Regions from separate parts of the Streptomyces sp. NPDC018693 genome, predicted to be linked through region 1. Evidence: riboswitches for the same ligand, from Rfam matches in the RefSeq annotation. Region 1 holds a riboswitch; each other region holds the start of a gene.

Region 1 (7,776 bases):
CCGAGTCCTCCCGTACCGCCGTCAGCGTCCGCGCGTACGCCAACCCCCGGGGCAGCCGCGCCAGGAACGCCGGCAGCAGAGCGGGCCGGTTCACCAGGATCGCGGTGAGGTAGGCGGTGAGGCCCGCGCCGTAGCCGTACGCCTGGGTCTCCAGGTCCCGCCAGGTCTCCCGGTGGTGGTGCCACACCAGCGCGTACGGCGTGTAGTGCAGCCGGTGCCCGGCCGCGAGGACGCGGACGAACCCGTACAGGTCGTCGCCGCCACGCGCGCGCGTACCGGCGCCGGTCGCGGGGTCGAAGCCGCCCACCGCGCGCAGTGCGCCGGTGCGGAAGGCCATGTTGGCGCCCGAGCCGAAACGTCCCGCCGTGAACGGGAACAGCGGCTCGTCGGCGGGCGGTTCGGCGGGGTCGTACGTCCGGGGCGCGAAACCCTTCGCGAAGCCGCCGTGGCTCTCCAGCAGCACCTGGGCGGGGGTGCGCAGCCGGGCCGGCAGGATCAGGCCGGTCGCGCAGCCGAGCCACGGGTCGGCGGCGAAGGGCGCGGTCAGTTCGGTGAGCCAGCGCGGGTCGGCGATCACGTCGTCGTCGGTGAACGCGACCACCTCGCCACGGGCCGCCCCGATGCCCGTGTTGTGGGCGATCGCGAGGCCCGGCAGCGGCTCGCACACGTACCGCACCCGCTCGGCGTACTTGCGCTCGACCAGGTCCCGGGTGGTGTCCGTGACGGGCGCGTTGTCGACGACGACGATCTCGAAGTCCGGGTGGTCCTGGGCGAGCATCGAGTCGAGCGCGTGAGCGAGCTGTCCGGCGCGCTCACGGGTGGCGATGACGACGGTGGCGTACGGCGGTGGCGGACCGGGGACGGCCGGGGCAGCGGGCGGGGAGGTTGCCCGGGAGCCGAGCCGATGGGCCGACGCCCCGAGCACCGCCGCCGGATCGCCGCCCTCCGGCACCCGCCCCAGCAGGGTGCCGATCGGCCGACCGGCCCGCCTGACCAGCAGGAACACCTCGCCGTGGGTCACCGGCGGGCTGCCCGGACCCGGTCGTACCACCCCGTCGTCGAGGTCGATCTCGGCGACCTGGACGGGACTGATGTCGAGGAACCGCTGGATCTCCTGCCGTGTGCGCGTCGTGCGGAACATGCGCTCCCCCCAGAATGACGTTTCGGTGTCAGGACCGCCGCAGCCGCCCCGTGCTCTTCAGCACCTGAGCGGCCGCCGCCGCGAGCCTCGGCCGGTTACGTACGAAGTGGTGGGCGCGGCGCGCGGGTTCGCGGCTGAGCCAGTACAGCCCGGCGCCGACCCCCGGCCTGGTCCACGCCCCCTCGTACACGGGCAGTTCGCCGGTCCTCAGCGAGTCCTTGTACTCGGCCGCGCCCCGCCCCAGGTCGAGCGTGCGGATGCCCTCGGCGGCGGCCGCCTCGGCCATCCGCAGATGCAGCACCAGCCCCGGCGAGTACCTGGAGAACTCCACGTCGTACGACGGGAACCAGCAGGCCAGGACGGTCGAGGAGCGCAGCCCGAAGTGGGCGGCGACCGGACGGTCACCGGCGTAGAGGACGGACAGCGTGCCGGTGCACTCCGGGGCGCGCGTCTCGGCGAGCCCGTGCACGAGCCGCGTGATCCACTCCTGCGCGAACCGGTCCCGGCGGCCGGTCCTGCGGTACTGCGCGGACTTCCACGCCATGAGCGTGCGCAGCGCGGCCGGGTCACGTTCGTCGAAGACGAACCGCACCTCGCCGACCTGGCGGCCCAGCCGGCGCTCCTTGGCGAGCGTCGTCTTCAGGAACTTCGGCGACTGGGCGCGCAGGACGGACTCGTAGGTGTCGTAGCCCTTCTCCACGTCGATGACGTACGCCGCGTACTCGGCGGCCGCGTGCGGCACGAACAGGCCCTGCTCCGCCTCCAGGTTGTCGAAGGCGAACGCCGACAGAGAGCAGGCCCGCATCAGTTCGGCGGCGTCGAGGCCGAGTCCGGGACTCAGCACCGCGCCCTGGGCGTCGGACACCCCGTAGGCGAGCGCCTGGCCCACGCCGAGCGGGCCGCGTTCATGGGGCAGGAAGCCGACCGGCTCACGCCCCTCGTAGACCACCGCGACCCGGGCCCGTGGCCGTACCCTGCCCGTCGCGTCGGTGAATTCCGGTTCCATGAACGGGTTGCGAGGAGCCGCGGACAGCGCCCGCAGCCCGCGCCACCGTTCCCTGTCCCCCGCGCCGAGTTCGCTCGGCCGCAGCACACGAATGCGCCCACTGTTCAACCTGACCCCCCGATCAAGTCCCCCCTGGACTCTTGGACGGTACCGCCCGACTCGGTGCGGGCGGTAGGTAGCGGAGCATGTTGTTGCCAACCGGTGCATTGGCCGTCAAGCGTCCATTACCCGGCGATGCGTGGGAAAGCGGCGATCCGGGGCGTGAGACGGCCGTCGGGTCCGGCGTGAAGTATCCGTATTCTCTGATCATGCCCGCACCCACCGCATATGCCGAGCGCTCCGCGTACGCCCTCATCGCCACCGACCTGGACGGAACGCTGCTGCGCGGCGACGACACCTTCTCCGACCGGTCGCTGCACGCGCTCGCCCGGGTCACCGAGGCCGGCGCCCGGCATCTGGTGGTGACCGGCAGGCCGGCGCCGCGGGTACGGCCGCTGCTGGAGAACCTGCGCAGCAGGGGGCTCGCGGTGTGCGGACAGGGCGCGCAGTTGTACGACGCCGGCGCGGACCGTCTGCTGTGGTCGGTCACCCTGGACCGGGAGCTGGCGGAGACCGCGCTCGGCAAGATCGAGGCCGAGGTCGGCCAGGTGTACGCGGCCGTCGACCAGGACGGCGTCGACGGGCTGACGCTGATCGAGCCCGGGTACCGGATGCCGCACCCGACGCTGCCCGCGCTGCGGGTCGCCCGCCGCGAGGACCTGTGGTGCGAGCCGATCAGCAAGGTGCTGCTGCGCCATCCGGAGCTGTCCGACGACGAGTTGGCGGCGACGGCGCGGGCGGCGGTGGGCTCGCTGGCCACGGTCACCATGTCGGGGCCGGGCACGGTGGAGCTCCAGCCGTGCGGGGTGACGAAGGCCACCGGACTGGCGCTGGCCGCCCGGCACCTGGGCATCGGGCCGGCCGACACGATCGCCTTCGGCGACATGCCCAACGACATCCCGATGTTCGACTGGGCGGCACACGGGGTGGCGATGGCCAACGCGCATCCCGAGCTGAAGGCGGTGGCCGACGAGGTGACTTCGTCGAACGAGGACGACGGGGTGGCCGTCGTCCTCGAACGGCTCTTTCCGTGAGGCGCTGTCCGGTACAGCGCCCAGTACGCCTAGTAGGCCCCGAAGACGTTGTCGATCGACCCGTAGCGGTGCTGGGCGTAGTGGCAGGCGGCGGTGATGTTCGCGACCGGGTCGTACGGGTCGTACGAGGTGCCGGCCACGTGGTACGCCGCGAAGGTCGGGTCGATGACCTGGAGCAGGCCCTTGGACGGGGTGCCCTTGGCCGCGTTGGAGTCCCACAGGTTGATGGCGTTCGGGTTGCCGGACGACTCGCGCATGATGTTGCGGTGGATGCCGTCGTAGCTGCCCGGAATGCCCTTCTCCGCCATGATCGCGAGGGATTCGCGGATCCAGCCGTCGAGGTTGTTCGGGTATCCGGCGACCGTCGTCGTCGAGGTGGGGGTGGCCGTGGCCGCGGACGCGGTGGTCGCGCCGACGAGCGGGAGGGCGAGTACGGCCACGCCGGTGCCGGCGAGGGCGAGGCGGCGGGCGAGGCGGCTCGGGCGGGTGGGCTTGCCGTATGCGGGCATGGTGATGTTCCTCTCCGGCGCCTGCGAGGTGAGCTGTCGGGTTCGGGCTGGGAGGTGCCCGGCCACGCCCGTACGGGCATGGCTTCACCCCAAGCCGGTCGGGCGTGTGCCCGGCGCGGCGTGTTACCTGGGTCCCCCGCTCCTGCCGTACGCGAGTGGTTCGTCGATGGGTGGGTGTCAGGCGGCGGCAGGATTCGGCGTCCGCCCGACTCGGCGGGAACGTATGCGAGGGCACATGTCCGAAACAAGTGGCGAATTCACAGAACGCCCTGTTGACCTCGCGGCGAGGCATATGGGGCGCTTGATCCTTTGCGTTCGCCAAGGCTCAACTCGCCTGCGGGGCAGGGGAGACGGGCGCCCGGGGCGCGGTCGGGCGGTCGGGCCGAGTGAGAGATGTCACCGCCCTTTGCAATGCGTGGCAAATCGGGCAATAGCGGCTAATTCTTCATTGGTTGGCTAATGGATACTTTCCGGTAAGTCGATAAATGTCCCTTCCGTTCCCTTGGCGTTCCCTTCACGTGAGGCGGTGGGGTCTGATGGTGATCGAAACGTGACCGGATACGCTGACTTGAGTGATGGCAGCGACCTATCGACAAACCGTGTAATCGCCGGTAGACGCCAGCAGACAGGAGATCCCTCGTGACCGTCGTCGGGCCGTTCGGGCTGAGCGTGCGGGACCAGGCCCTCGAAGCCGATGTCCAGGCTGGATTGGCGGCTGTCGAGGAGGGCCTGCTCGAAGCCACCAAGAGTGAGGTGCCCTTCATCACGGAGGCCGCGCAGCACCTGGTGCGGGCCGGCGGCAAACGGTTCCGGCCGCTGCTGGTGATGCTCGCCGCGCAGTTCGGCGACCCTTACGCGCCGGGTGTGGTGCCGTCGGCCGTCGTGGTGGAGCTCACGCATCTCGCCACGCTCTACCACGACGACGTCATGGACGAGGCCGAGGTGCGCCGCGGGGTCGACAGCGCGAACACCCGCTGGGGCAACTCCGTCGCCGTCCTCACGGGTGACTTCCTCTTCGCCCGCGCCTCGCAGATCCTCGCCGACCTCGGGCCGGAGGCGGTACGCGTCCAGGCGCTCGCGTTCGAACGGCTCGTCACCGGACAGATCCTGGAGACGGCCGGCCCGACCGACGGGCGCGACCCCGTCGATCACTACCTCGATGTGCTCGGCGGCAAGACCGGCTCGCTGGTCGCGGTGTCCTGCCGGTTCGGGGCGATGATGTCCGGGGCCGACGAGACCGTGGTCGATGTGCTGACCCAGTACGGAGAGCGCCTCGGGGTCGCCTTCCAGTTGGCCGACGACGTGCTGGACATCGCCTCCGACTCGCACGAGTCCGGGAAGACGCCGGGCACCGATCTGCGCGAGGGCATCCCCACGCTGCCCGTACTGCGGCTGCGGGAGCGGGCGGCACGGCTCGGGCTGCCGGAGGACATCGCGCTGTGCGAACTGCTGGACTCCGACCTCAGTGACGACGTACGGCACGCCGAGGCGCTGGCCGCGCTGCGGGCGCACCCGGCGCTGGAGCAGGCGCGGCGGGACACCGTGCGGTACGCGAAGGAGGCGCGGGCGGCGCTTGCCCCGCTGCCGGAGTGCGACGCGAAGGTGGCGCTGGTCGAGCTGTGCGACGCGGTGGTGCATCGCGCGGGCTGACACCCCCGGCTCCGGATCATCCCCTACGGGTCGCCTCCACCTCCAAGTCACCGATGTCATACCGAAGTCGTACATTGAGTTGAGTCCGCGGGCTGACGTCTCCCACGGGCGGTTTTGGTCTGATGGTGAGTACGGAAACCACCGCTCCTCACCGATTCGGGTGAATGGCGCCGCCGACTACGGAGGTTAGGCACACATGGCACCGTACGAATCCGACGACACCACCACCGCGCGGCGCAAGGTCGCGCGGTACGTCGTCCCCGTCACCGTCGTGGGTGTCGCGGCCGCGACCATCGGTCTCGTCCCGGCGCTCGCCGACTCCGGTGACCCCGATCTGCCCGAGGTCACCGCGCAGCAGCTCGTGGAGAAGATCGCCGCATCGGACGTCGAGCAGTTCTCCGGCACCGTGAAGATCAGCACGGACCTCGGGCTCCCGGACCTCGGCGGCCTGGCCGACGGCCTGCTGGCCGGGATGACCGAGTCGGGTGAGGGCTCCTCCGCGGACCCCTCCGCGCGCCTCACCGAGCTGGTCACCGGCACCCACACCCTGCGCGTCGCCGCCGACGGGCCGGACCGGCAGAAGCTCTCCCTCCTGGAGAAGGGCGCCGAGTACAGCCTGATCCACAACGGCAAGGACCTCTGGGGCTACGACAGCGAGTCCAACGAGGTCTACCACTCCACCGCCCCGCAGGACGAGGCGGCGGACCACAACGGCGAGGCGGACCACAAGGGCGGGGAGACCGTCCCCGTCACGCCCAAGGAACTCGCCGACGAAGCTCTCAAGGCCGTCGACGACACCACGTCCGTCACCGTCGACGGCAGCCTGCACGTCGCCGGGCGGGACGCCTACAAGCTGGTCATCAAGCCGAAGGACGCCACCTCCACCGTCGGCGCCATCACCGTGGCCGTGGACGCGGGCACGGGCATGCCCCTGAAGTTCACCCTGACTCCGGCGAGCGGCGGTGCCGCCGTCGTGGACGCGGGCTTCACCAAGGTCAGCTTCGCCAAGCCGGCCGCTTCCACCTTCGACTTCACCCCGCCCAAGGGCGCCAAGGTCACCGAGGCCGAGGCCGAGGACATGGAGAAGGGGATGGAGGAGGAACCGGGAGCGGCCGAGGACTTCGGCGCGTTCGGCGGCGAGCTCGGCGGTATGAACGTCCTCGGCGAGGGCTGGGGCGCCATCGCCACCTTCGACTCCGGCGCCGAGGGCATGGGCGACCTGCCCTCCGGTCCGGCCGCAGGCGGTGAGGACCTCGGCGCGTTCGGCGACTTCCTCGGCTCCTTCGGCGACAAGGTCACCGGCAAGTTCGGCTCGGGCACGGTCTACTCCACCCGCCTCGTCAACGCCCTGGTCACCGACGACGGCAAGGTCTACGCCGGCGCCGTCACCAAGGACGCGCTCGTGAAGGCGGCGAACCAGCAGAAGTGAGCCACCGGGGGCAGGAGGGGCCGATGGAGGAAGAGGCCAAGGGCGAGGCCGAGAACGAGGTCGAGGGTGAGGGGCGCGACGACGTCATCCACACCCGCGCGCTGACCAAGCGCTACCGCGGTGGTCAGCTCGCCGTCGACGCCCTCGACCTCACCGTCCCGCGCGGCAGCGTCTTCGGCTTCCTCGGCCCCAATGGCTCCGGCAAGACCACCACCATCCGCATGCTGATGGGGCTGATCGAGCCGACCTCCGGCTCGGCGCGGGTGCTCGGGCAGCCCATGCCGCGCGCCGCCCGCACCGTACTGCCACAGGTCGGCGCCCTCATCGAGGGACCCGCCCTGTACGGCCATCTCTCCGGCCGGGACAACCTGCTGCGCTACGACGCCGCCGACCCGACCGCCGACCCACGCACCCGGCGCGCCCGGATCGGGGCGGCGCTGGAGCGCGTCGGACTCACGGCCGCCGCAGGGAAGAAGGCCCGCGCCTACTCGCTCGGCATGAAGCAGCGGCTCGGACTCGCGGCCGCCCTGCTCCAGCCGCGCCGGCTCCTGGTGCTCGACGAGCCGACCAACGGCCTGGATCCGCAGGGCATGCGTGAGATCCGGGCCCTGGTGCGGGAGCTGGCGTCCGACGGCACCACCGTCTTCCTCTCCTCCCACCTCCTCGACGAGATCGAGCAGGTCTGCACGCACGCCGCGGTGATGGCCCGGGGCCGGCTGCTCGCCCACGGCGCGGTGACCGACCTCGCGGCGCGGGCGCGGGGGCGGCTCGTGGTCACCACCCCGGACACGGCGGAGGCGGCCCGGGTGCTCAAGGAGCAGGGGGTCGGCGATGTGGTCGTCGCGGAGGGAGAGGAACGGGTCACCGGGGAGCCGCCCGAACGGGAGCCCGCCGAGCTGAACGCCGCG
Region 2 (7,776 bases), on a different contig from region 1:
CGACGTCCTCGGTGAACAGCTCACGGAGGATGCGGCCGGCGCGTACGGTCTGGTTCCCGGCGATGCCCAGCCACAGGCCGTCAGCGCGCAAGGCGGCGAGGGCATCGCGGACGTCCGGGTACAGGTCGGCCTCGCCGAACGTCTCCGGCTTACCCGCCTCGGCTCGCTTCTCCCGCTCGGCGTAGAGGTCGAAGCCGGGCCGGAACTCCTGGAACACGTCCCTGTAGTCGCGGCCCTGGGCGATGACGGCGCCGAACATGGCGTGGAAGGTGTGGCGCGGTACGCCGAGCCAGTCGGCCCAAGTGCCGTACTCGGTGGTCTCGTCTACGAGGCATTCGCCAACGTCGAAGATCACTGCGCGAATCATGCTGGCAGCGTATCCGGGTCGGGTATGACGAAATGGCCTCTTCTCGCCCCGTGGACGGGCTAGAGGAGCCGGTTCGGTTCAGCGGGCGAAGAGGGCGGCGGCGCCTGTGGCAGCGCCGGGCACACGGAGAGGACGCCGATCGTGGCCCAACGGCCAGCGCGCGTTCGAGGGTGCGGATCCTGATCTGGTACATGTGGGCGCTGCTGAGTACACGCCCGGGTCCGGGGTCGTCATTCGCGGCCCCAGTCCGGCTGCCGTTCGGCACTCGCCACACCGCCCCGGCCGCCGCCAGGGCGACGAGCAGCGCGGTGGGGCCCTCGGCCTGCGTGAGTGTGCCGTCCGCACGAGGCGGCACGGCCCCGCCGATCCGGCGGCCCATCGGCGGGGCGCACCGGCGCGGCGGTGTTCACTCGCGGCGACCGGCTGGCGGAAGGGTGGCGCGGAAGGGTGGCTCTGAGGGTACGCGGCAATCCGGGTCTGGCCGTGGGATGACAACAGTCACAGAGGAACCTGCACCGGCGAGAGCAACTGTGTTGTTTGCCCGGTTTTGACAGGGGGCGGAACGGGGGATTCCGGACTTCTCGCACGGTCTGCCGAATATAACCGGTGCCAGGCCGAGCGCCTGGGTAATACGATCACCGCGCCGCTCGGGGCACTGCGCCGTCCGTCGGCCACGGCGCGTGAGATCACGGGGTTATGACGCAGCGACATACGTCGACGCCATACCCGCGGTCCATCGCATTCTTCCGATTCCTGCTCTTCCGCGCCAGAAATGAGACTTCATGAAGATTCGTCGCACGGTGGCGACGGCTGTCGCCCTCGCCGTCACCACTCCCGTCGTGCTGCTCGCCGCCGGCCCGGCTTTCGCCGGCACCGTTTCCGCCTCGGCCGCGTCCGCGCTGTCCTCGTCGTCCTCGTCGCAGACTTCGCAGAAGCCCTCCATCGCCGAGCTCGAGAAAGCCGTCGTCGATGCGAAGAAGGCGTACGAGGAGGCCGTCGTCGCCGAGGCGGCGGCCCGTAAGGCTGTTGACGCGGCGCTCTCCGACACCGCGCCGCTCGCGGTCGCCGCCGCCGAGGCGAAGAAGGCGGCCGAGGCCGCCGCCGCGGCGAAGACCGCCGCGGACGCGAAGGTCGCCGAGGCGCAGGCGGCCGTCGACGCCGTGGTGGACGACCCGAACGCCACGGAGGACGACAGGCTCGCCGCCCTGAATGCCCTCACCGAGGCGAAGACGGCCGCCGAGGCCGCCGCCGCGGACAAGACGGCCGCCGATGCCAAGCACGCCAAGGCCGGCAAGGCCCGTGACGACGCTCGGGTCGAGGCGGTCAGGCAGTACTCCGTGGTGAGAAAAGCCCTGGATGACGCCCAGGCGGCCCTGGCGGCCGCCGAGAGGGCCCTCGCCGAGGCGAAGAAGGACGCCGGGACCGATGACTCGTGTGTCGCCGACAGCGCTCTCACCGTCTCGGTCTCGGGCGTGCCGGGCAGGATCGCCGCCGGTTCGACCGTGAACCTCTCGATGCGGCTGACCAACAACTCCGCGCGGACCCTGGACGAGGTCTACCCGTACGCGTCGGTGCACGCGACCGACCAGAAGGGCGAGAAGGATCTCGACCACCTGCTGAAGCTGCAGTGGTCCACCGCCGCGTCCCCGTCGTGGAAGAACTTCGACAAGAACGGCTACGCGGGCGCGATCAGCCCGCTGAAGTCCGGTGCGCACGCCGACGTCAAGCTGCGGCTGACCGTGGACGCAACGGCCCCGGCCGGTTACGGCGTCGCCCTGACCGCAGGTGACTACGTCAACGACGACGACACCTGCGGCGGCACCCCGGACTTCAGCGTCTACCGGTTCGAGCTCGTCGCCGCCGGCGGCGCGTCCGGCGGCACGGCGAAGCCCGACACGACCCCGCGCCCCTCGGACAACAAGCCGCAGGGCGGCACCTCCGCGGTGCCGGTGTCCGCCAAGACCACGACCGGCACCCTCGCCCAGACGGGTTCGTCGTCCGTCATGCCGCAGCTCGCCCTGGCGGGCGGCGCCGCCGTGGCGCTCGGCGCCGGCGCGGTGTTCGTCGCGCGTCGCCGCGCGGGCGGCTCCGCCTGACCCATCCCGGACCGACACAGCCCGGACCCGTGATCCACAGTCTGTGGGAACCGGGTCCGGGCGCTGGCGTGTCTAGGGGGCGGTCCGGCTCGCCCGCAGGATCTCGACGCCCGCCCGGTCCGTGTCCTCCGGAGCCGCGTTGAGGCGGTGGATCAGCACCCAGTGGCCGTCGTCCGTCGCGCCGGTGAAGAGCGAGGCGTGCCGGGTCGCCCCGTTGTGCCAGCGCAGGGGGCCGGACGTCTGCCAGCTCGGCGCGGGGTCCCCGAGCCGGCGTTCCAGCAGGAGCCGCACCACCAGGTCGGCCGCCGCGCGGGGAGTGGCCCACAGCCCTCCCGCGGGCAGGATCGCGCCGTCCATCGTCCACGGCCTGCGCGGTCGGCCGAAGAGCCCGGGGGTCGTCAGGCGCCGGTCGGGGTCGGGGCGCGCGGTCATTTCCGTGATGTCGAGCGGCCGTAGGACGTACTCGGTCACCAGTTCCTCGTACGTCGCTCCCGAGGCGGCGCTCAGGGCCGCGCCGAGCACGGCGTAGCCGAGGTTGGAGTACTCGTCCGTCTGGCCCGGAGGGCGAGTGGCGAGGGTGTCGAGGCGGGGCAGCAGCCGGTCCAGCGCCGGGCGGTCGAACGCCGCGTACGGGTCCCGGCGGGGGAGGCGGCCGGGCGGCAGGCGGGGGAGGCCGGAGGTGTGCCGGGCCAGGTGCAGCAGGGTGATCCCGGTGCCGGGGGCCGCGGGCAGCCATCGTTCGACGGGATCGTCGAGCGCCAGCAGCCCGGCCGAGGCCATGCGGGTCAGCGCCGTACCGGTGACGACCTTGGTGAGCGAGCCGATCTCGACGAAGCGGTCGATGGCATGTCCGCCGCTGAGGGCGGGCGGGGCCGTGCCGCTGAGGACGCAGGTCGGGACGGCGGTCAACGCCCTTTTCTTCACTGCTGAGTTCACCGACTGGATCACTGTTGGGTTCACGACCGGATCCAACCAGCCTTCGCCGCGGACGTCAGCCCGCGGTCAACCCTGTCAGCTCCCCGAGCGCCAGCGTGTGGCTGGTCTGGAGGACCTTCGCGCGGAGGTAGCGGACGTTGTGCGGGGTGGTGAAGACGCCCGTGGGGACGCGGTCGCGGACGTCGATGCCCAGGTCGCGCAGTTGCTCCGCCTTGTCGGGGTTGTTGGAGAGCAGGTCCAGCTCGCGGATGCCAAGGGCGCGGAGCATCTGTGCGGCGGCGGTGTAGTCGCGGGCGTCCTCCGGGAGGCCGAGGGCGGCGTTGGCCTCGTAGGTGTCCAGGCCCTGGTCCTGGAGGGCGTAGGCGTCGAGCTTGTTGTAGAGGCCGATGCCACGGCCCTCCTGACGGAGGTAGAGCAGGACGCCGCCGGTGGTGGCGATGCGTTCCACCGCCTCCCGCAGCTGCGGGCCGCAGTCGCAGCGGGCCGAGCCGAACACGTCGCCGGTGAGGCACTCGGAGTGCAGCCGGACCAGCGGGGTGGTGCCGGGGGCGGGGCCGCCGAGGACGACCGCCACGTGTTCCTGGCCGTCGGCCAGGCCGTGGAAGGTGACGAGCTCGGTGTCGACGGAGTAGCCGTCGTGGAAGCGCAGCGGTACCCGGACGCGGGAGCGCGGCGTGGCGGCGGGGAAGTCAGCGGGCATGCGGGTCTCCGGGTTCTTGCGTCCCTGGCCGTTCTGCTTCAGATTTGAAGCAGAACCTCGGATCGAGACCCTACATGTGCTTCAAAGTTGAAGCAACTAATTTGTGTCGCGGCTCACGAGCGGGATTCTGTGTCTCGGCTCACGAGCAGGGCGTCGAGCGTCGCCGCCACGGCAGATCGTCCGGCCCGGAACCCTTCTCCGGTGAGCGCTCGCCCTGCAACGCCCGCAGGATCTGCGAGGAGATCTCCTCCAACTGCGCCACCTGCTCGGCGCTGAGGTGGTCGAACAGCGAGGCGCGTACGGTCTCCACATGTCCCGGCGCCGTACGCTCCAGCACCGCCATCCCCTCGTCCGTCAGTGCGGCCACGCTGCCCCGCTTGTCCCACCGGCACTGCTCACGCCGGATCAGCCCGTCCTTCTCCAGCCGGGTCACCGCGTACGTCAGCCGACTGCGCGTGATCTTCGTCTGCTCGGCGAGCTCGGTCATCCGCATCCGCCGCTCCGGCGCCTCGGAGAGGTTCGCGAGGATGGAGTAGTACAGATGAGGCATGCCGGCGTCCTGCTGGAGCTGCCGGTCGAGCGTGTCCCCCAGCAGGAGGTTGGCGGCGATGTACGCGCGCCAGGCGCGCTGCTCGTCGGGGGTCAGCCAGCGGGTCGTCATGCCCCCAGTGTAAGTTTGTTTCAAACTTGAACCAAGCCCCACCGCTCCAAGCCCCACCGCTCCAAGCCCCACCGCTCCAAGCCCACCCTCCAAGCCGACGAGAGAGCGCGCACCCATGCCGTACCCGTACGTCCTGCTGTCCGCCGCCGTCTCCCTCGACGGCTACCTCGACGACACCGGCCCCGACCGCCTGCTGCTCTCCAGCCCCGCCGACTTCGACCGCGTCGACCAGGTCCGCGCCTCCGTCGACGCCATCCTGATCGGCGCCGGCACCATCCGCGCGGACAACCCCCGCCTCCTCGTCAACTCCCCCGAGCGCCGCGCCGCCCGCGTCGCCGCCGGCCGGCCCGCCTACCCCCTCAAGGTCACCGTCAGCGGCTCGGGCGACCTCGACCCGACGGCCAACTTCTGGCACACCGGCGGCGACAAACTCGTCTTTACGACGGACAAGGGCGCCGAAGTCGCCAGGCGCGCGCGGCTCTCCGCCGACGTCGTCGCGCTCGGCCCCGACCTCGACTGGCGCCGCCTGCTGGAGCACCTGCACGACGTGCGGGGCGTACGCCGCCTCATGGTCGAGGGCGGCGGCACCATCCACACCCAGCTCCTCCAGCAGGGCCTCGCCGACGAACTCCAGCTGGTCCTCGCCCCCCTCTTCGTCGGCGACCCGACCGCCCCCCGCCTCTTCGGCCCCGGCGCCTATCAGCCCGGCCGCCTGCGCCTCGTGGAGACCCGCCGCATCGAGGACGTCGTCCTCATGCGCTACGAGCCCACCGCCCCCGGCACCGGCCCGCTGCCCACCGCCGCCGACCACCACTGGCTCACCCTCGCCTGCGAACTGGCCGCCCAGTGCCCGCCTTCGGAGACGGCGTTCAGCGTCGGCGCGGTGGTCGTGGCCGCCGACGGCACGGAACTCGCCCGGGGGCACTCACGCGAGGCCGGCGACCCCGTCGTGCATGCCGAGGAAGCCGCCCTGGCCAAGCTCGACCCGTCCGACCCACGCCTGCCCACCGCCACCGTCTACAGCAGCCTGGAGCCGTGCACCCGCCGCGCCTCCCGCCCCACCCCCTGCGCCCGCCTGATCCTCGACGCGGGCATCGGCAGGGTGGTGACGGCCTGGCGGGAGCCGGACACGTTCGTGGTGGCGGCCGACGGCGCGGGCCAGCTGACGGCGCGGGGCGCCACCGTGGTCGTACTGCCGGAGCACGAGGGGCGGGCGAAGCGGCCGAACCTTCATCTCACGGGCCGAGGCGACCGCCCCTGACCAGGCGGAAAGACCGCCTCTGACCAGGGAGAAGCAACCGTTTCGCTTTCTGCCCCGCACATGCCGTACACTGAAGACACAACGACGCGGGGTGGAGCAGCTCGGTAGCTCGCTGGGCTCATAACCCAGAGGTCGCAGGTTCAAATCCTGTCCCCGCTACTGAAGGCCGAGGGCCGGAATCCGTAAGGGTTCCGGCCCTCGGTGTTTGTCTTCGCTCCGTCCCCCATCACCATCCGTGACCGGTCGAGCGCCCTGCGCATAACATCTGAGTCACCATCAAAATGAGTGTGACTGCTGATGTGTCGCCGGATCGCCCTCACGAGGGGTCAACTCGCCCGATTTGCACGGGTCCTGTCCTGAAAGTCCAGGCCAGAAAGTCGTGATGATCAAGGGGAACGGCTTGGAAACCCGCCCCCGGGTCTATTAACGTTCGATAACGCAGCGCGGTCGTCCCAGCCGTCACAAGAGGCGGCTCCGTGCGCACGCGCCGAATCCCGTAAGGGAACCGGGGAACCACCACCTTGGGGTGAATCACGCGGACACCGCCGCTGAGCAGCGGCCGGTATACGCGCGTAGGAGACCTTCCCGCTCCGAACCCGTCAGCTAACCCGGTAGGCGACGGAAGGAAAGGAGTACGCCCGCGTGGCGTCCAACCGGCCTGCCCCAGAAGCCCCCATCGCGCCGAGCCAGCCTCCCACCGAGACCTTCGGCTACGGCAGCTACCGCACCGACGAGGGCCCCTGGGAGGAATGGAACCCCACCGCGGAGTCCATTCGTCCGGTACGCGGCAGGCACCGCGTCGCCAAGCAGCGCGGCGGCGGATTCGCCCGCAGCTCCACCGTCCTCGGCGTCGGCGTCATAGCCGCCGTCAGCGCGGGCGGCATGGCCAGCGCCAACACCGGCAAGCCGCCGGTCTCCATCTCCCTGCCCGACCTGCCGGGCGTCGGCTCGCTGATCTCCGACGACGACGGCGGCTCCGACGACACCGAGGTCGACGCCGGGCCCGCGCTCAGCACCTTCGGCGCCGTCGCCGCTGCCGCCTCCGACGACAGCGACCAGGGCGCCTCCGACGCCGGCGAGGCGCTGCGCAACCGGATCATCGCGCAGGCCGAGTCGCAGCAGACCCAGGTCGAGACCCGGGCCCAGGCCGCCGCCGAGGCAGCGGTCGCCAAGGCGGAGGCCGAAGCCGCCGCCAAGGCCGAGCAGGAGGCCAAGGCCGCCGCCGAGGCCGCCAAGAAGAAGGCCGAGGAGGAAGCCGCGCGCAAGGCCGAGGAGGCACGCCTCGCCGAGCTCGCCAAGCAGTACACGCTGCCGACCTCCTCGTACACGATCACCTCGACCTTCGGCCAGGCCGGCGCCTACTGGTCCTCCGGCTACCACACCGGCCTCGACTTCGCGGCGCCCACCGGCACGCTCCTCAAGGCCGTCCACAGCGGCACCATCACCTTCGCCGGGTGGGACGGGTCCTACGGCTACAAGACCGTCCTCACCCTCGACGACGGCACCGAGGTCTGGTACGCCCACCAGTCGTCGATCAGCGTGAGCGTGGGGCAGAAGGTGGCCACCGGCGATGTGATCGGGCGCGTCGGCGCGACCGGCAACGTCACCGGTGCGCACCTGCACATGGAGGTCCACCCCGACGGCCAGGCCAGCGGCATCGACCCGGCGGCCTGGCTGCGCAGCAAGGGCCTGAGCGTCTGAGCCACGGCTCTTCACGAACCCCCGGCAGCCCCGACGGCACCCCCCCCCGACGTC
Region 3 (7,776 bases), on a different contig from region 1:
TGAATGGAGGCATGAGCCCCGCCGAGACGGAACCCCCGGTGGAACCCGAGGGTGCCCTGCCCGTCGTCGCGCCGCAACTGCGCGCCCTGCGCCGCCGCGCCGCCCTCACCCTGGAGGCCGCGGCCCGCGCCGCCTCCTTGTCGCCCGCGCATCTGTCCCGGCTGGAGACCGGGCAGCGGCAACCGTCGCTGCCGATGCTGCTCTCTCTCGCCCGCGTCTACGGTACGACCGTGTCCGAGCTGCTCGGCGAGACGGTCGCCGACCGGGACGCCGTCGTCCACGCCGCCGACATGGAGCCCACCGCGGCCGGCGGCTGGACGTACTGGCAGGCCGGCGCGTCCGGCCGCGGGATGCAGGCCCTTCGGGTGCACGTCCCGCACGGCGCGCAGGGCGACATCGTGCGCGTGCACCCCGGCGAGGAGTGGCTCTACGTCCTCAAGGGCCGGCTCTCGCTGCGGCTCGGGGACACCACGCACCGGCTCGCGCCCGGCGACAGCGCGCACTTCGACTCCCTGACCCCGCACCGCATCGCCGCGCTGGACGCGGACGGTGTGGAGCTGCTGTTCGTCCACACCCTGCTGCAGAGCCCGACGGCCGCCCTGTGCCTCGGCCCCACCCAAGGAGAGACGCCATGAGCGAGCTCGAGGAGAGATTTCCCCGTTCCCTGTGGATCCGGCTGATCATCTACATCGCCGTGGGGCACCTCTTCGCCGCCTTCATCTGGCTGCTCTTCGAGGTCGGCGCCAACCAGTGAGCCCGTGGGCGGTTCAGTCCAGCAGTCGCTCCCGCAGCAGCTCCCGGGTGGCGTCGGTGACGCCGAGACCCCGCTCCAGGTAGGCGTCGACACCGCCCCAGGTCTCGTCGATGGTCTCGAAGGCCGCCGTCAGATACTCGGCGCGGGCGTCGAACACGGGGGAGAGCAGCTCCATGACCTCGGGGGAGTAGGCGCTCGCATCGCTGCCGTTGCGGTGCACCTTGTAGCGGCGGTGCTTGGCGTTGGACTCCAGGTAGTCGGCGAGGATCGCCTCCCGCTCCACCCGCAGCGCCAGCAGTGTCACCGCCACGGACAGACCGGCGCGGTCCTTGCCGGCCGCGCAGTGCATCAGAGCCGGGACGCTGTCCTCGGCCAGCGCGTGCAGCACGTGCGAGTGCTCGCTCGTGCGCTCCTTGATGATGGTGCGGTAGGAGAGGACCATCCGGTCGGCCGCCTTGCCGTCGCCGAGGATCTCACGCAGTTGGTCGATGCCCCCCTCGCGGATCATCTTCCAGAACTCCGCGCCGTCCGCCGGGTCCGACAGCGGCAGGTTCACATTGCGCACGCCCGGCAGCTCGACGTCCGGGCCCTCCAGCTTCTGGTCCGCCGCGTTGCGGAAGTCGAAGACGGTGTGCAGCCCCAGCCCGGACAGGAACGCCGTGTCCTCCTCGGTCGCGTGCGCGAGGTGGCCGCTGCGGAACAGCACACCGTGCCGCACCCGCCGTCCGTCCTCGGTCGGCAGGCCGCCCACGTCACGGAAGTTGCGTACGCCTGCCAGTTGGGGTTCGGTCGACGGGATCTGCTGCGTCACGGGGGCTCCCTCCCTGTCGATCCCGGTCGGCGCGGCTCTCGGGTGGCCGACCGGGGCATCCTCTCGACCATACGGCATCGCTGGCCTGGGGCGACGGGTTCTCCACAGGCCGGTGCGAGGCGACATGCCTGGGTCAGGAGTTGTCCACAGGCCGTTGCCCAGATGGCCTCCCGCCCCTGATGATGTTGCTGTCTGATCGCGTCTGTTCGAATCTGTGAGGCCCGATGCTGGAGATCGCGGAAAACGGCCGTACGGCGCTGCTCTCGGGTCCCACGAGCAGTTACGCCGTCCATGTCACCGACGGCGACGAAGTGCTGCATCTGCACTGGGGCCCGGCGATCGCGCTCGCCGACGCCGAGGCCCTCGCCGCGCGCGGGCTGCCCGGCGAGTGGCCCTTCGAGTCCCGGCTCGACGGACGCGAGGAGTATCCCGTCGAGGGCGGCCGCCGCTTCGTCCGGCCCGCCCTGTCCGTGCGCGCCGACGGGCGGCGCGGCACCGAGTGGCGTTACGCGGGGCACGAGACCGACGGCGACGAGCTGCGGCTGCTCTTCCGGGACGCCGGACTGGCGGTGACCCTGCACTACCGGATGCGTGGCGACGTCGTGGAGCGCTGGACGACGCTGCGCAACGAAGGGGAGCAGGCCCTGGAGCTGCTGCGGGCCGACTCCGCCACCTGGACGCTGCCCGAGCGCGACGGCTGGCGGCTGTCGCAGCTGCACGGCCGCTGGGCCGCCGAGTCCCGGCTCACCCGCTCCGCACTCACCTACGGCGAGAAGGTCATCGGCAGCCGGCGCGGCCACACCGGGCACCAGCACCTGCCCTGGGTCGCCCTGGACACCGACGCCACCGAGGAGCGCGGGGAGGTCTACGGCTGCGCCCTCGGCTGGTCGGGTTCGTGGCGGATCGCCGTCGCCCAACTCCCCGACGCGCGCGTGCAGATCACCGGCGGCGCCGGGCACGACGACTCCGGCCTGCTGAGCCTGGCGGCGGGGGACTCCTTCACCACGCCCGTCTTCGCCGGTCTGTGGAGCGACGGTGGCTTCGGCGGCGCGAGCCGTGCCTGGCACGCCTACCAGCGCGCGTACGTCATCCCGGACGCCGACCAGGACCGGCCGGTGCTGTTCAACTCGTGGGAGGCCACCACCTTCGACATCTCCGAGGAGCAGCAGGCGGCCCTCGCCCGGCGGGCGGCGGCGATCGGCGTCGAGCTGTTCGTCGTCGACGACGGCTGGTTCGGTGCGCGCACCAGCGACCGCGCCGGACTCGGCGACTGGACCCCCAACCCCGATCGCTTCCCCTCCGGGCTCAAGCCGCTCGCCGACTACGTGCACGCGCTCGGGATGCGGTTCGGCATCTGGGTCGAGCCCGAGATGGTCAACCCGGACAGCGACCTGTACCGGGCACACCCCGACTGGGTGCAGTACCAACCGGGACGAAAGCGGACGGAATTTCGCAATCAGCTCGTGCTGAACCTCGCGCGCGAGGATGTGCGGGAGTATCTGTGGGAGCAGCTCCACGGTCTTCTCTCCAGCGCGCCCGTCGACTATGTGAAGTGGGACTTCAACCGCTGCTTCACCGACGCCGGATGGCCGGGCGACCCGTACCCGCAGCGCCTCTGGGTGGACCATGTGCGCGCCCTCTACGCCCTGCTGGACCGGCTGCGCGAGGCCCACCCGGGCGTCGCCTTCGAGTCCTGCTCGGGCGGCGGCGGGCGCATCGACCTCGGCGTCCTGAGCCGTACGGACCAGGTGTGGACCTCCGACAACACCGACCCGCTGGACCGGCTCACCATCCAGCACGGCTTCAGTCAGGTCCATCCCGCGCGCGTGATGGCCGCCTGGGTCACCGACAGCCCCAACACCCAGCTCAACGGCCGGGTCAGCTCGCTGCGCTTCCGCTTCGTCAGCGCGATGGCCGGGGTGCTCGGCGTCGGCGGCGACCTCGCCGAGTGGAGCGAGGAGGAGCTCGCCGAGGCCGGCGAGTGGGTCGCCCTCTACAAGGAGATCCGGCCTCTCGTCCAGCGCGGCGACCTCTACCGGCTGCGGCCCCCGGAGGGCGGGCTGAGTGCCGTGCAGTACGTCCGCGGCGACGAGTCCGTCGTCCTGGCCTGGCTCCAGGCCCAGCGGTACGGCGAACCCGTACCGGCGGTGCGGCTGCGCGGGCTCGACCCGACAGCGTCGTACGAATGCCTTGAAACGGGCGAAACGCATCGAGGGGCGCTGCTGCTGCACCATGGGCTGGATGCCGGGCTGCGTGGCGACCTGGATGCGACGGTTCTCCGGCTGCGTCGTATCTGAGCGTTCTGTCCGAATTGCAGCCTTCGTTCCAACTCGCTCTGGAATGGGGAGAGCTGGAGCAGCGTCACGTGAGCATCGTCATATCCGTGACCGAGCGTTGTCCGTCATGTTCACGTAATCGAGCCTCCTTTCAAGGGGATTTGGTGAAACGGCAGGTTCTTTGATGCACGCAGGGTGACTGGGAATTCTCACAGGGGATCACGAGAAAAGCGGGGCCCGTGCAACCTCTGCTTGTTTCCGTGCGTCTTGGTCGCTTACGTTCGCCACCAATCCGGACGGACGCCCAATCCTGCCGCCGACCGGAGCCCCACACACTCACCCGTGACGGCAGGAGCGGGGGACCCACAGGTATCACCGCCTGTTCCGGTCTCCGGAACGGCTAGGGGTAAAGCCGCGTCCCCGGACGCGGCCGGGCATCTCCAGCCCGCACCCGACAGCTCACCTCGCAGGCGCCGGAGAGGAATTCGCCATGCCCGCGAAGGGTAAGCACCGCCGCTCGAAGACCCCGCGCTTCGCCCGCTCGATCGCCGTCGCCGGATCCGGTGGCGTCGCGCTCGCTCTCCCGCTGCTGGGTGCCACCGGCGCCCACGCCGCCCCGGCCCAGTCCGTTTCGGCCCAGTCCGTTTCGCAAAAGGCCGTGCAGTCCGCCCCGGTGACGCAGAAGGCCGAAAAGGCGAGCGCCGAGAAGAAGAGCACGGAAAAGAAGGCCGCCGCGACGATCTACACGGTCCGCCCCGGCGACTATCTCTCGAAGATCGCCGACGAGCAGAACGTCAGTGGTGGCTGGCAGCGGCTCTACCGCGACAACCGCGCGGCCATCGGCGGCGACCCGTCACTGATCCACCCCGGCCTCAAGCTGTCGATCGGCAAGAAGGCCGCGTCGACGGGCACCACAAAGAAGTCGTCGTCCTCGAACTCCTCGAACTCCTCGAAGTCGTCGAAGTCGTCGGCGAAGTCCACGACGCCGAAGACGCAGAAGTCCACGACGCAGAAGTCGACGCCGTCGAAGTCCACGACGTCGAACTCCTCCTCGTCCGCGACGACGTCGGCCGGTACGCAGACCGCCGCGACCGGCTACACCGCGCCCGTCTCCGCCGGCGTGGGCACCGCCTACCGCGTCGCCGGCAGCATGTGGTCCAGCGGCTACCACACCGGTGTCGACTTCGTCGTCCCGACCGGCACCTCCCTCAAGGCCGTCGGCGCCGGCACGGTCGTCTCCGCCGGCTGGGGCGGCGCGTACGGCAACCAGGTCGTCATCAGGCTCGCCGACGGCTACTACGCGCAGTACGCCCACCTGTCCGCGCTGTCCGTCTCGGCCGGCCAGAGCGTGAGCGCCGGCCAGCAGATCGGCCTCTCGGGTTCGACCGGCAACTCCACCGGTCCGCACCTGCACTTCGAGATCCGCACCACCCCGGACTACGGCTCGGACGTCGACCCGGTCGCCTACCTCCGCTCGCACGGGGTCTCCGTCGGCTGACCGCCCGCACACCGCCGAAGGCCGGACCCCCATCCCCTGGGTCCGGCCTTCGGCCGTTGTCCCCGTATCCGGGTATCCGGGTATCCGGGTATCCGGTCTTCACGTATTCCCGGGTTGACGGACTCTTGGGGAGTGGCTTATCTCACCGTCCGTCAACCCTTGCCTACGGTCGCGTAGGTCACAATCCGCAGTGAATCATGAACCGCTGTGGCAGACGATTCGAAGAGTGACAGCAGATCAGTGATCGGGTCGTACGTGGCGGTGGGGGACAGCTTCACCGAGGGCGTCGGCGACCCCGGCCCCGACGGGGCGTTCGTCGGCTGGGCCGACCGGCTCGCGGTCCTGCTCGCCGACCGGCGGCCCGAGGGCGACTTCAACTACACCAACCTCGCCGTGCGCGGGAAGCTGCTCGACCAGATCATGGCCGACCAGCTGCCGCGGGCGGTCGAACTCGCGCCGGACCTGGTGTCGTTCTGCGCGGGCGGCAACGACATCCTCCGTCCGGGCACCGACCCCGACGAGGTCGCCGAGCGGTTCGAGCGCGCGATCGCGGCGCTGACCGAGACGGCCGGCACGGTGCTGGTGACCACCGGCTTCGACACCCGGGGCGTCCCCGTGCTCAAGCACCTGCGCGGCAAGATCGCCACCTACAACGGGCATGTGCGCGCCATCGCCGACCGGTACGGCTGCCCGGTGCTCGACCTGTGGTCCCTGAAATCCGTGCAGGACCGCAGGGCCTGGGACGACGACCGGCTGCACCTCTCGCCCGAGGGGCACACGCGTGTGGCGCTGCGCGCCGGGCAGGCGCTGGGCCTGGAGGTGCCGGCCGACCCGGAGCAGCCCTGGCCGCCGCTTCCGCCGCGCGGCACCCTGGACGTGCGCAAGGACGACGTCCACTGGGCGCGGGAGTACCTGGTGCCGTGGATCGGCCGCCGGCTGCGCGGCGAGTCCTCCGGCGACCATGTCAGCGCCAAGGGCACGTTGTCCCCTGACGACATCAGGATGCGGATCGAGGCGGTGGCCTGAGGCGCGGGCCCCGGTGGCTCCCCCACTGAGGTGAGCGCACGGGAGCGGTACGCGGGCGCGGCCCCGCCCGGACGCCGGGACGACGGCACACCGTCCCCCGGCACACGACGAGGCCCGCCCGCGTCTCGCTCACCCGAGCCGGGACACGAGGCGAAGCCCCGGAGAAAGACGCGCGGGGAACCGCGCGCCGGGCCCCCACCGGCCGGTGGACGCAACACCGCCCGGGAACGCCACCGGCGGCCCACACCCCGAGGGACTGTCAGTCGGACGGACCATAATGGAACGCCTAACGACTCCACCTGGAGGTAGCGTGGCCGGTTTCCGTTCCCTGAGCCCCGGGCTCCGTTCCCTGCAGCCCGAGGCGTTCGGCGCGGAGCCGAGCGGTGAGCGGCTCGCACGTATCCGCAGATCGCCCCACTTCAAGGACGGGGTGTTCCAGAACCCCGGCGGCCCCGCCCGCACCCGCCCCTCGGGTGCGGCGGGCGAATTCGCCAAGACCCTGTTCGACAAGGAATCGCGCGCACGCCGCGCCCCCACGGGCACGATCCCCGTGCACGCCACCACCCTCGCCGACCTCGCCAAGCCGCCCGCCACCGGCCTGCGCCTGACCTGGATGGGCCACTCCAGCGTGCTCGCGGAGATAGACGGGCAGCGGGTGCTGTTCGACCCCGTCTGGGGGCAGCGCTGCTCGCCCTTCGCCTTCGCGGGCCCCAAGCGGCTGCACCCGGTCCCGCTGCCGCTGGCCGCCCTCGGCCCGGTCGACGTCGTCGTGATCTCCCACGACCACTACGACCACCTCGACCTGCCCACGATCAAGGCGCTGGCCGGCACGGACACCCTGTTCGCCGTCCCGCTGGGTGTCGGCGCCCATCTGGAGCACTGGGGCGTGTCCGAGAGCCGGCTGCGCGAGCTGGACTGGCACGAGGCGACGCGGGTCGGCGGCCTCACCCTCACCGCGACCCCGGCCCGCCACTTCTGCGGCCGCGGCCTGCGCAACACACAGCACACGCTGTGGGCGTCCTGGGCCGTCGCCGGCGAGGAGCACCGCGTCTACCACAGCGGTGACACCGGCTACTTCGAGGGCTTCAAGGACATCGGCGCCGCCCACGGCCCCTTCGACGCCACGATGATCCAGCTCGGCGCGTACAGCGAGTTCTGGCCGGACATCCACATGACCCCCGAGGAGGCCCTGCGCGCCCATCTCGACCTGCAGGGCGGTGGCCCCGGCGGTGTGCTGCTGCCGATCCACTGGGCCACCTTCAATCTGGCGACCCACCCCTGGGCCGAGCCCGGCGAGTGGACGCTGGCCGCGGCCGCCGCGGTCGGACAGAAGGTCGCCGCCCCTGTCCCGGGCCGGTCCTTCGAGCCCGCCGGGGATCTCCCCGCGCACCCCTGGTGGCGCGACGTGTCC

The links. A riboswitch is a leader RNA that binds a small molecule or an ion and turns the genes downstream of it on or off. The one in region 1 is predicted to bind cyclic di-AMP.
Region 2: linked by a shared signal. The riboswitch ahead of ACH5AC_RS04260 (M23 family metallopeptidase) and the one ahead of ACH5AC_RS29925 (transglycosylase SLT domain-containing protein) in region 1 are both predicted to bind cyclic di-AMP.
Region 3: linked by a shared signal. The riboswitch ahead of ACH5AC_RS32750 (peptidoglycan DD-metalloendopeptidase family protein) and the one ahead of ACH5AC_RS29925 (transglycosylase SLT domain-containing protein) in region 1 are both predicted to bind cyclic di-AMP.

Annotation. Positions count from the first base shown of each region.
Region 1 is NZ_JBIRZZ010000014.1:98,055-105,830, forward strand. It holds gene ACH5AC_RS29910 (glycosyltransferase) at 1-1,141, opposite strand, end outside; gene ACH5AC_RS29915 (GNAT family N-acetyltransferase) at 1,170-2,234, opposite strand; gene ACH5AC_RS29920 (HAD family hydrolase) at 2,456-3,280, shown strand; gene ACH5AC_RS29925 (transglycosylase SLT domain-containing protein) at 3,310-3,789, opposite strand; cyclic di-AMP (ydaO/yuaA leader) riboswitch at 3,793-3,965, opposite strand; gene ACH5AC_RS29930 (polyprenyl synthetase family protein) at 4,429-5,439, shown strand; gene ACH5AC_RS29935 (outer membrane lipoprotein carrier protein LolA) at 5,636-6,868, shown strand; gene ACH5AC_RS29940 (ABC transporter ATP-binding protein) at 6,892-7,776, shown strand, end outside.
Region 2 is NZ_JBIRZZ010000002.1:19,161-26,936, reverse strand. It holds gene ACH5AC_RS04295 (HAD family hydrolase) at 1-367, opposite strand, end outside; gene ACH5AC_RS04290 (LPXTG cell wall anchor domain-containing protein) at 1,150-2,463, shown strand; gene ACH5AC_RS04285 (serine hydrolase domain-containing protein) at 2,536-3,372, opposite strand; gene ribA (GTP cyclohydrolase II) at 3,455-4,099, opposite strand; gene ACH5AC_RS04275 (MarR family winged helix-turn-helix transcriptional regulator) at 4,239-4,760, opposite strand; gene ACH5AC_RS04270 (dihydrofolate reductase family protein) at 4,876-6,021, shown strand; tRNA gene ACH5AC_RS04265 (tRNA-Met) at 6,107-6,180, shown strand; cyclic di-AMP (ydaO/yuaA leader) riboswitch at 6,497-6,656, shown strand; gene ACH5AC_RS04260 (M23 family metallopeptidase) at 6,664-7,722, shown strand.
Region 3 is NZ_JBIRZZ010000018.1:49,320-57,095, forward strand. It holds gene ACH5AC_RS32730 (helix-turn-helix domain-containing protein) at 12-635, shown strand; gene ACH5AC_RS32735 (DUF6126 family protein) at 632-754, shown strand; gene ACH5AC_RS32740 (tyrosine-protein phosphatase) at 768-1,565, opposite strand; gene ACH5AC_RS32745 (alpha-galactosidase) at 1,790-3,862, shown strand; cyclic di-AMP (ydaO/yuaA leader) riboswitch at 4,169-4,327, shown strand; gene ACH5AC_RS32750 (peptidoglycan DD-metalloendopeptidase family protein) at 4,332-5,339, shown strand; gene ACH5AC_RS32755 (SGNH/GDSL hydrolase family protein) at 5,580-6,365, shown strand; gene ACH5AC_RS32760 (MBL fold metallo-hydrolase) at 6,676-7,776, shown strand, end outside.